Regions from separate parts of the Rhizobium indicum genome, predicted to be linked through region 1. Evidence: riboswitches for the same ligand, from Rfam matches in the RefSeq annotation. Region 1 holds a riboswitch; the other holds the start of a gene.

Region 1 (5,632 bases):
GGAATTGTTGCTGATGACAATCCGGTAACCCCAGACATAGCGATCGTCTTCCGGATCGGATTGCTCCTCCAGATAGAACGGCTCGACGACTACTTCGATCTCTCTTGTGAGGGCGCGATACATGCCTTGCACCTTAGTCAAGATATGTTACCCGTATCTTATAAGAGGCCCTGTCCGTCAAGAAACGGAACAATTATCATCGCTGAAATGGCTGTGATCCGCAGGGCTTTCGATCGTTAAGCCTAATTGTCAGTGTTAATTCCGTTTCGGAACGCCACGGCGGGCAAACTTGTTCCCCCGGTCTCACCTTGGTGAGATCCGGAACGGCCGAACCCCAAGCATGGCGCGCAAAAGTGTGCAGCGGTTTTGCGCGACATGCGTAAAAACAAAAACTAAAGCGCGAGGAGCGAATCTGAAAGATCGCGACGCGCTTTAATGAGATTCGGCCGAACCCTGGTGAGGTCCGGCCGTTTATCTGTCGATCAGGCCGAAACCTTGGCGAGCGCCCGAGCGAAATCCTCGATCAGGTCGTCGGTATCCTCGATGCCGGCCGAAAGGCGGACCGTGCCCGGAGAAATGCCGAGTTCGGCGCGCGCCTCTTCGGTCAGGTTCTTGTGCGTCGTCGTTGCCGGATGGGTGATCAGGCTCTTGCTGTCGCCGAGATTGTTGGAGATCTTGATGATCTGGAGCGCGTTCTGTAGCGCGAAGGCCGCATCCTTGCCGCCCTTCAGCTCGAAGGCGACCAGCGTCGAGCCGCCGGTCATCTGCTTGGCGATGATATCGGCCTGCGGATGGTCCTTGCGGCCGGGATAGATCACCTTGGCGACCTTGCCTTGCTCGGCCAGGAAATCGGCGATCTTTGCCGCATTCTCGGTCTGCTGGCGCACGCGCAGCGGCAGCGTCTCGATGCCCTTCAACAGCGTCCAGGCATTGAAAGGCGACATCGCCGGGCCGGTATGGCGGAAGTAGTCGTGCAGGTTCTCGTCGATCCATTCCTTGTCGGAAAGCACGACGCCGCCGAGGCAGCGGCCCTGGCCGTCAATATGCTTGGTGGCGGAATAGACGACGATATGAGCGCCGAGCTCCAGGGGCTTCTGGAAGAGCGGTGTGGCGAAGACGTTGTCGACGACGACCTTGGCGCCGATCTGGTTGGCGAGCTTGGCGACGCCGGCGATATCGATCACTTCGAGCGTCGGGTTGGTCGGGCTTTCCAGGAAGAACACCTTGGTCTTCGAAGTGATCGCCTTTTCCCAGTTCGCCAGATCCCGGCCGTCGATCAGCGTGCAGTCGATGCCGTATTTCGGCGCCAGCGTCTCGACGACCCAGCGGCAGGAGCCGAAGAGAGCGCGCGCAGCGACGATATGATCGCCTGATTTCAGCTGGCAGAGGATCGCCGCGGTTACGGCGGCCATGCCGGAAGCGGTGGCGCGCGCGTCTTCGGCGCCTTCGAGCATGCACATGCGCTTTTCGAACATGTCGTTGGTGGGGCTGCCGTAGCGGGCGTAGATGAAGCCCTCCGTCTCGCCCTTGAAGCGGGCTTCGGCCGCCTCCGACGTCTCGTAGACGAAGCCTTGGGTGAGATAGATTGCCTCGGACGTCTCGCCATATTGCGAACGCAGCGTGCCACCGTGGACGAGTTGGGTTGCGGGGCGCCAGGTCTTGCTCATGCCATCACCTTCACATAACAAAAAAACCGGTCGCAAAAGCAGACCGGTTTCAACCCGGTCTTTTTAGCCACTTGTTTAACGTGGCTGCAAGCCGACCGGCCAAATCACCACGGGATAATTCTGCAATACTGCTGTTAGCTGCTTGCGTCAATTCCCCGAGTTTGGTTTTGTCGGCGGCAAATGATGGATGAGGCATGATGGCTCGCGAAACGGGAATTCTGGCGGATCGCGCGATCTCCGCGCTGTTCGAAACGGGGCGTCTGCTCTCCGAGCGGGAGCTGGACCGCGACCAGATCCAGCCGGCAAGCCTCGATCTGCGCTTGGGCGGCAAGGCTTTTCGCGTGCGCGCCAGCTTCATGCCAGGCCCCTCGCATCTGGTGTCCGACAAGCTCGACCGGCTGAGCCTGCACGTGATCGACCTCTCCGAAGGGGCGGTGCTCGAAACCGGCTGCGTCTACATCGTGCCGCTGATGGAGAGCTTAGCGCTGCCGGCCGACATGTCGGCCTCGGCCAACCCGAAGAGCTCGACCGGGCGCCTCGATATCTTCACCCGCGTCATCACCGATTACGCCCAGGAATTCGACAAGATCCCGGCAGGCTATTCCGGCCCGCTCTATCTCGAAATCAGCCCGCGCACCTTCCCGATCGTCGTGCGCCGCGGCTCACGCCTGTCGCAGATCCGTTTCCGCGTCGGCCAGGCCCTGCTCGGCGAGCCGGAACTTTTGAAGCTGCACGAGAGCGAGACGCTGGTCGCCAGCAAGTTGCCCAACGTTTCCGGCGGCGGCATCGCCCTGTCGATCGACCTCGCCGGAGACAAGGACGGCCTGATCGGTTATCGCGGAAAACATCACACCGCCGTCGTCGACGTCGACAAGAAGGCCGAGCATGACCTCTTCGATTTCTGGGAACCGCTCCACAGCCGCGGCCGCAACGAGCTGATCCTCGATCCCGACGAATTCTATATCCTCGTCTCGCGCGAGGCGGTGCACGTGCCGCCGGATTATGCAGCCGAGATGACGCCGTTCGATCCGCTGGTCGGCGAATTCCGTGTCCATTATGCCGGCTTCTTCGATCCGGGCTTCGGCCATGCGCCTGCCGGCGGACGCGGCAGCCGCGCGGTGCTCGAAGTGCGCAGCCACGAAGTGCCCTTCATTCTCGAAGACGGCCAGATCGTCGGCCGCCTTGTCTACGAGCATATGCAGGAAAAGCCGGCCAGCCTCTACGGCTCCGGCCTCGGCTCCAACTACCAGGCCCAGGGCCTGAAACTGTCGAAGCACTTCCGCATCTGAAGCGTTGCACCCGGCGCGACTTGACAGCGGCCCCCATCTGTTGGAAATCTCGCTTCGTCGCGGGTGTAGCTCAATGGTAGAGCAGCAGCTTCCCAAGCTGAATACGAGGGTTCGATTCCCTTCACCCGCTCCACTCACCCTCAGCCCGTTCGCCGCCTTTTGAAGGCGCTTCGCAATCTTTTATGAAAAGGGTTGCGCGCAGGCATCGGCTCCTACAAGGATACAGATGGCGCCTCGGCCGCGCGCAACCCCTAGCTTCGCCTTTATTTGGTCTTACTGACGCTCGTCTCAATTCCCCCCAATTGAGACCTCACGTAGTCGCCGTGGCGAAGCTTTGCGAATTCGTCGGTGGCTTGTGCCGGTGCGCTCTTGAAAACGTACCATTCACCGTCCGGTTCGCGTTTCTGATAAATCAGGCCACCCTTCTTGCGGTGGCTGAAGCAGGTGATCGCCGTCGCCGTTCCGGTCTTGGCGTGCCAGTCGGCGTTGAAGCAGAGTTTACCCGACTCCGTGATGAACCAGCGGCCCGTGCCGAAGGACGGCGAGCCATTTTCCCGCGACCAGGCGGTAAAGCGACGCGCCTTTGCGGAGAAGTAGCCGGCGCCGGCTTTCCACATCCAGGAATTCTGGTTGTAGAGCCGATAGATTTCCGCGCTGCTCATCGGCTTTGCGGTCTCGATCCCCGCAGGCTCATTGGTTCCGGCAGCGGACGCGGCCGTGGCGATACCGCTGGTCAGGGCCACGGCCAGGAACATTTTTTGAAGCATGGACATGTTCAGGTTCCTTGTTGTTCAATTGATGCTTTCGCGGACGACCCGCCAGTCGGGGCGGCCATAGCCGTCCGGCCACGGATAGACTTCACGGTCGTTGAAGTAGATAACGGCGCTGAGGGCCGGGAACTGGGGATAGCGTTTCGTTACGCTCTCAGCCCAGTTTCGCACGAAGGAATCGCCGCCTTCGTAGCCGAGTTCGGCAACCATGATGGGCTTGCCGTAACCAGCGACACGGGCGTATCCGGGCGCAAGGTGCTCGGCAAACGTCTGGTCACGGCCAGTCTTGTCCCTGTCGTATTGCTCCAGGCCAAAGACCGAGAGCCCGATAAGATCGACGACATCGTTGCCGGGATAAAAGGCTTGAAGCCCCTCATTGCCCTTCGGTGACCACATGTATTTGGCCGTCTTCAGGTGGACCTTGCAGACCTCCACCATCCGGCGATAGGCCTTGGCATAATCGTCGCCCTGCCAATGCGACCAGGAGAACTGGCTGTCGGTTTCGTCCATTTCCTGTCCCCAGCGAATGATGACCGGACTTTTCAGCTTGGCAGCAGTCGAGCAGACGGCGGCCATGTTCGCATCGCGCGAACCGTTGAGGATGCTGTGCAGCAGTTCCTGCGAGGTTTGGCGCGAACCGGTCGACCAGGTCCAGGGCTCGACCGAGATCAGCAGGGTGCGGCCACGCGCTTGCGCATAATCGTCGGCGAGGACGAGCGTGCGCAGATCGACATCTTCCCAGGGCAGGAAGAGGTGTTCGATCTTCGAATCGGGCGAGGCGCCTAAATCTCCGTGCGGATCATAGGCGCCGAACGTGATCGACTCCTTCGTGACGACCGGCATTTTGGTCGGCGGCGCAATGGACGATATCGTCATTGCAAGCGGCTGCCCTTCGGCAGAACTGCCCAGAGCGGTAGGCAGGACCGCGACTCCCGACAGCAACAGGCCGGTTAACGACAACAGGGCTATTTTGGATGGGCTATGCATTGTGTATTTCCTCCACGCTCGGCCGCACATCCGGGTGAGCGGCATCCGTTCTCAGTTGGATCTCCTCCGGATCGGAAATCCATCGTGGTTTGAAGAAGATCGTGCGCAGGGCGGTCCCGCCCCGGCCTGCACCGGAGGCGGCGTAGCGCTCTTCGAACAGCTGAAGGCGGCCGCTGCCCCAGGCGAGTGCCTCGGTCGCATCCTTTCCGCGCATGATGGTTGCAGCGCCCGGCAACGCGACAAGCGCAAGAAGCACGGTCGCCATCGCCGGACGGTAGAAACGCGGGGCCGCCGCAACCGTATTTTCCTTCGAATGGCGCCCGACGATGACCAACAGCAGCGCGCAGTAGATTGCGGCGTTCAGGATGGTAAAGAAGTAGCCACCCTTGGAGGCGCCGGCATCGCCGATTGCCAGGGCAGGCAATACCGCCATGAGCGCCAGCAAAGCGTAGGGCGCAAGGACACGCACCGGCAGCAGATCGACTTCGGACCGGCCTTTCGGCGTGACGCGGAAATCGACGAAGGAGCCTGTCACAAAATCGTGCACCGCAGCCAGCGTGCCGGCGAGCGCCCAGGGCCAGCGCGCGAAGAGAAAGAGCATGCATTCCCAGCTCAGGATCTTGGCGTCGTAGGGGCGGAACGAGCTGCTGGCGCGCCAGCGATAAGCCATCACCACGAGAGCGATAGAAAGCGGTGCGAAATGCGCCAGGAAATCGGGGTAGGTCACCGTCACGAAGTTCTGGCCGCGCACGAGCGCGATGATCGGCAATGCAAACATGAGCAACATAAAGAACGCAAAAAGCGGATACCAGAGTTGCGAAAAGAGGAACTGGAACTTGAGCCGGGGCGGCAGCCGGCCGAGGAGGCTGGGCGAGTACCGCAACAGCACCATGACCAGGCTGCGCGACCACTGGAATTC
Region 2 (5,632 bases), 740 kb from region 1:
GATGCGCAGCCGAACAGCCAGATGACCAACGCGACTGTCAGCAACGCCGTCAAATCCGTCGACGGCCACACGATCACGCTGACCTATCAGGGCAAGGAAAAGACCATCTCGATGGCCGATGGCACGCCGATCGTGACGTTGGCGCCTGCGACCAAGGATGATCTGAAGCCCGGCGCCGGCGTCGTCGTCACCGGCGAGAAGGCGGCGGATGGCAGCATCTCGGCCAGCCAGATCGCCGTCGGTCTCAACGGCGTCATACCGCCTATGTGACCAGCGGCTCAAATCCTTGTCTTATGCGTGCCGTCATCCCAAAACCGCTCCACACTTTTGGGCGGCATGCATTAAAGCGCCGGCGCGGGCACGGCGGCAGCGCCCGCACTGGCGCTGGCGCCGGTCTGGACGGCAGGCGGCTCCTCGGATGCTGACGGCAGCGCCTGCAGATGCAGCACGCGCGGCCTCAGCGCCTCGAGATAGGCCTCGGAGCGGCCGATATAGATCATGCCGCTTTCGGGCATCGAGGTGAGCAGTTTGGCCATCGTTTCCTGTAATTCCGGCTCCATGCCTTCCAACACTTCGTCGAAGATGATCCAGCGCGGGCGCACGAGAAGCAGCCGGGCAAATCCGATCGCTTTCTGCTGGTCGCCGTCGAGCATCTTGTCCCAGCGGGCGCGGGTATCGAGCCTTGCGATCAGCGAATGGAGACCAACCTTGTCGAGGGCCGCCTCGACGGCGGCTTTCTCGTAGGCTTCGGGACGTTCGGGAAAGGCCAGCGCCTCGCGCAGCGTGCCGCCGGGAACATAGGCAACCTGCGGAACGAAGAGCATGTCGTCGATTGGCGGCAGGCCTATCGTGCCGCTGCCGCACGGCCAGAGGCCGGCCATCGCCTGGAAGAGCAGCTTGCGATTGACGCTGTGATCGCCGTTGATCATGATCTTTTCGCCGGCCTTGATCACGACATCGGTTTCACGCAGGCGAAAACCGCCGCATTCCTCGATGTCTTCGCCGACCTTGGCGACGATCACCACATCCTTCAACGTCAGCGTGTCGGGCGCGGCGTTTTCATAGGCGATGCTGTCCTTGAGGTCGAAGTCCTCTTCCATCTCGACCAGCGCCTGGCGGAAATCGGTGACGCGCATCAGCGTGGCGCGCCATTCGGCGATCGGGCCGAAATTGGAGACATACCAGCGCAGCGCCGTGTTGACCTGGTTGAAGGCACCGACCGACATCATCAGCTGGCCGAGGGTGAGGCCGCCAGAGAAATAGGCGGGGGCGGCAACGATGATCGGGATGACGATCACCAGCCAGCCATAGCCGGCCGAAACCCAGGTGAGATTGGTATTGGCCATGGCAAGCCGCTTGACGACTGTCAGGACCGAGCTGATGTCGGTGTTGATGCGCCGGCGTTCGTTCTCCTCGCCGCGGGCAACAGTAATTGCCGGCATGTTCTCATTGGCATGCATCAGCGTGAAGCGAAGCTCGGCCTCTTTCGAAAAACGGTCGGCATTGAGCTTCACCAGCTTCCGACCGACGACCTGGCTCAGCACCGAGGCGGAAGCGGCATAGAAAATCGCCGCCCAGACCATGTAGCCTGGAATGGAGAAGCTATGGCCGCTGATGCGGAAGATGAAGCCGCTGGAAAGTTCCCAGAGCACGCCGATGAAGCTCACCAGAAGAATGGTCGACTGCAGCAGGCCGAGAACCAATCCCGTCGTGCTTTCGGCGAGGTTGCGGGAATCTTCGTGCAGGCGCTGGTCCGGATTGACGCCGATCAGGCCGCTGGAGGCAAGCCGCAGCGCCCGCTTGCGCTTCAGCCACTGGTCAACCAGATCGCGGGACAAGCCTTCGCGCATATAGAGCGCCGTCATCTGATTCAGCCAGGCCTGCAGCACGTTGAGCAGCAGCAGTGTGCCGGCGATCATCGCGAAGATTTCGAGTTGGTGGAAGAATTCGCCGAGGTCGCGGCGCTCCAGCGAGTCGTAGAAGGGCGCATTCCACTCGTTCAAAATGACCTGGCCGTAGGACGTCGCCAGGATAACGAGGATCAGCACGGTCGCCAGAAACAGCACCTTGCCACGCACTTCCGAATTCCAGAATGCTGAGAACATGACGCCGAGGCGATATGTCAGGCTTAAATCATACCCTACCCTATCCTGCCTCCGGATGCCCGGCCTCCCCTCGATTTTATCTGCCATTACGCTTTTCCAAATCGCCCATACCCTTATAAATAACATGGTGGCGTTACCGGTCTATCAACAGATTCTATCAGTCATTAAAGTGTGATGATGCTTGCATGAGTCTCTCCTGCATGTACTCGCCAGTTGATTCGCAATCCGACTGGGTCTAATTAAGGCCTCCGTGGTGATTTGGCCGGCCGGCTTGCAGCCACGTTAAAAAAGTCGCTAAAGGGCCGCGTGCGGACCGGTAGCGATTTTTGTCGCCGCCGGTTTTTTGTTTTTGATCGAGTGACCGCAATGCCCATCAAGATCCCCGATACGCTGCCCGCCTTCGAAACCCTGGTTCAGGAGGGTGTGCGGGTGATGACCGAGACGTTGGCGATCCGTCAGGATATCCGACCGTTGCAGATCGGGCTGCTCAACCTCATGCCGAACAAGATCAAGACCGAACTGCAGATGGCCCGTCTCGTCGGCGCCTCGCCGCTGCAGGTGGAGCTGTCGCTTATCCGTATCGGCGGCCACAAGGCGAAGAATACGTCCGAGGACCATCTGCTTGCCTTCTACCAGACCTGGGAAGAAGTAAAGCACCGCAAGTTCGACGGCTTCATCATCACCGGGGCGCCGATCGAGCTTTTGCCCTATGAGGATGTCACCTATTGGCCGGAGATGCAGGAGATTCTTGACTGGACGGAAACGAATGTCCATTCGACGATGAACGTCTGCTGGGGCGCGATGGCGGCAGTCTATCATTTTCACGGCGTTCCGAAATACGAGCTGAAAGAGAAGGCCTTCGGCGTCTACCGCCACCGGAACCTGAAGCCTTCCTCGATCTATCTCAACGGCTTTTCCGACAATTTCGAAGTGCCGGTGTCGCGCTGGACCGAAGTGCGCCGCGCCGATATCGAGAAATCCGAAAGCCTGGAGATCCTGATGGAGTCCAGCGAAATGGGCGTCTGCCTCGTGCATGAGAAGAGGGGCCGGCGGCTCTACATGTTCAACCATGTCGAATATGATTCCACGTCGCTTTCCGACGAGTATTTCCGCGACGTCAATGCCGGCGTGCCGATCAAGATGCCGCACAATTACTTCCCGCATAACGATCCGGCGCTTGCGCCGCAGAACCGCTGGCGCAGCCATGCGCATCTTTTGTTCGGCAACTGGATCAACGAAATCTACCAGACGACGCCCTTTGATGTGGAAGAGATCGGCAGCGATCTCTGACCGTTGCCGATCACGCCTGGAGCCGATGCCGCCGCACCACTGCTGTGGCTTTTCTTTCTGATCCGCCGGTTGCGGATCGAAGCAAATCCGGGCAGGTTCCTGTCCTGAAGCCTACCACACCGCGCGTCTTCGTCGGACGTGCAATGCACACTTTCAATCGCTGCACATTCCTCAAATCGATTCCGAATTGAGGAATTTTCAGCAGGGACAGAATGGACGGTCGATCATGTCGGATAAGTTGGAGCGGGACGTTTTCGGGCAGACGCAGGCGGGCGAGACCGTCTATCGCGTCGTGATCAAGGGCGGCGGGCTGACGGCCAAGATCATCAGCTGGGGCGCGGTCATCCAGGATCTGCGTCTCGAAGGACATGATGCGCCGCTGCAGCTCGGCTTCGACGATTTCGACAGCTACCTCCTCTATTCGTCCTACTTCGGCGCGACGCCCGGCCGCTGCGCCAACCGCGTCGGCGGCGGCAGGTTCACGCTTGACGGCAAGGACTATCAGCTCGAGCCGAATGAAAACGGCGTCACGCATCTGCATGGCGGCAGCGACAATATCGCCAAACGCAATTGGACGATCGTCGAGCATGACCACGACCGCGTGGTGCTGAAGATCGTCGATCCCGATGGCCGCGCCGGCTATCCCGGCAATTGCACCATCCAGGCGACTTTCTGGGTGCATGGCAATGGTGAACTGTCGATCACCTACGAATCGACCAGCGACCAGCCGACGCTCGCCAATGTCTGCCAGCACGCCTATTTCAATCTCGACGGCCGCGAAGATGCACTTGGCCATGACATCATGATAGCCGCCGATCACTATCTGCCGACTGATGAGAAGCAGGTGCCGACCGGTGAGATCCGTCCCGTCGAGGGCACGGAATTCGATTTCCGCGAGATGGCGCCGATGAAGCGTTTCGTCGGCAGCCAACAAGCGTTTTACGACCATAATTTCTGCCTGTCGGGCGAGCGTACCGCCAAGCGGAGCGTCGCGCTTGCCCGCAGCCTCTATTCCGGTGTGTCGCTGGAAGTGCGCAGCACGGAGCCAGGCGTGCAGTTCTATGCCGGCTTCAAGCTCGATGTCGGGGCGCCCGGCATCGGCGGGCGCAAATACGGTCCATTCGCCGGCTTCTGCCTGGAGACACAGGTCTGGCCGGATGCCATCAATCACCAAGGTTTTCCGAATGCGGTCCTGCGCCCCGGCGAAGTGCTGCGCCAGGAGACGGATTATATCTTCACCAAGAACTGAGCATCCTCCAGCGCCGCGCGTTTAGTAACGCGCGGCGCTGGAGGATGCACGGCTGTCAAATTTGATCGCTATGAAACCCTCGACGGTCCGCCGGCGAGGGTTTTTTTATTCCGTGCTCGATTCCGACTTGCCGATTGGTTCTATATAGGTTCTATTGTGCGCCCATGGATAGAACCAGTCTGATAGCGGAACTGAACAGCCGCGGCCTGCGTGACGAGGCGCTGACCGGGCCGCTTTACAAGCGGCTGGCGCAGACGCTGACCGGCCTCATTCAGGAAGGGCTACTGAAGCCCGGCACGGCGCTGCCGGGCGAGCGCGACCTTGCCGAGGCTCTGAAACTCGGCCGCGTTACCGTGCGCACCGCCTATCGCGATCTGATGGCATCCGGCGCACTGGAATCGCGCCATGGAAGCGGTACTTTCGTATCGAGCAGGGTGGAACGCATGGAACAGTCGCTGTGGCGGCTTTCCTCCTTCTCCGCCGACATGCGCTCGCGCGGGCGTCTGCCGGCCGCACGGATATTGTCGCGGGCGGTCAACACGCCGTCGCCGGAGGAATCCTTCCTGCTCGGCCTCGGCGGCGACGAGCCGGTGCTGAGGCTCGACCGCTTGCGCCTTGCCGACGGCCTGCCGCTGGCGATCGAACGCGCCGTGGTGCCGATCAAGTTCCTGGGGCACGACGCCGGCGGCGAGGGATCGCTCTATGATGCGCTGACGGCCAGTGGCCACAGGCCCGTGCGCGCGCTGCAGCGGCTGACCGCGGTCACGCTCGATCCGTCGTCTGCCGCGATCCTGAACGTCAAATCAGGCGCGCCGGCGCTTCTGATCGAACGTGTCTCGCGCCTGGAAGACCAGCGCGTCGTCGAATACACCCGCTCGCATTATCGCGGCGATGCCTATGATTTCGTTGCCGAATTGAGAATCGGAGATGACCTATGAATGACAACCAGTCACTGATGCTGCAGGAAGCCGGCCAATCGCCAGAGGTG

Evidence for each region. A riboswitch is a leader RNA that binds a small molecule or an ion and turns the genes downstream of it on or off. The one in region 1 is predicted to bind S-adenosylmethionine.
Region 2: another riboswitch for S-adenosylmethionine. It lies ahead of metA (homoserine O-acetyltransferase MetA); the one in region 1 lies ahead of FFM53_RS10440 (O-succinylhomoserine sulfhydrylase).

What each region holds. Positions count from the first base shown of each region.
Region 1 covers NZ_CP054021.1:2,099,532-2,105,163, reverse strand. Annotated here, with positions in the region: gene apaG (Co2+/Mg2+ efflux protein ApaG) at 1-123, opposite strand, end outside; gene FFM53_RS10440 (O-succinylhomoserine sulfhydrylase) at 483-1,667, opposite strand; SAM riboswitch at 1,710-1,788, opposite strand; gene FFM53_RS10435 (2'-deoxycytidine 5'-triphosphate deaminase) at 1,862-2,956, shown strand; tRNA gene FFM53_RS10430 (tRNA-Gly) at 3,016-3,089, shown strand; gene FFM53_RS10425 (DUF995 domain-containing protein) at 3,220-3,729, opposite strand; gene FFM53_RS10420 (glycoside hydrolase family 26 protein) at 3,748-4,686, opposite strand; gene FFM53_RS10415 (glycosyltransferase family 2 protein) at 4,706-5,632, opposite strand, start outside.
Region 2 covers NZ_CP054021.1:2,839,056-2,844,687, forward strand. Annotated here, with positions in the region: gene FFM53_RS13955 (hypothetical protein) at 1-270, shown strand, start outside; gene FFM53_RS13960 (ABC transporter ATP-binding protein/permease) at 342-2,231, opposite strand; SAM riboswitch at 2,346-2,423, shown strand; gene metA (homoserine O-acetyltransferase MetA) at 2,472-3,395, shown strand; gene FFM53_RS13970 (aldose epimerase family protein) at 3,622-4,644, shown strand; gene FFM53_RS13975 (GntR family transcriptional regulator) at 4,809-5,582, shown strand; gene FFM53_RS13980 (SIS domain-containing protein) at 5,579-5,632, shown strand, end outside.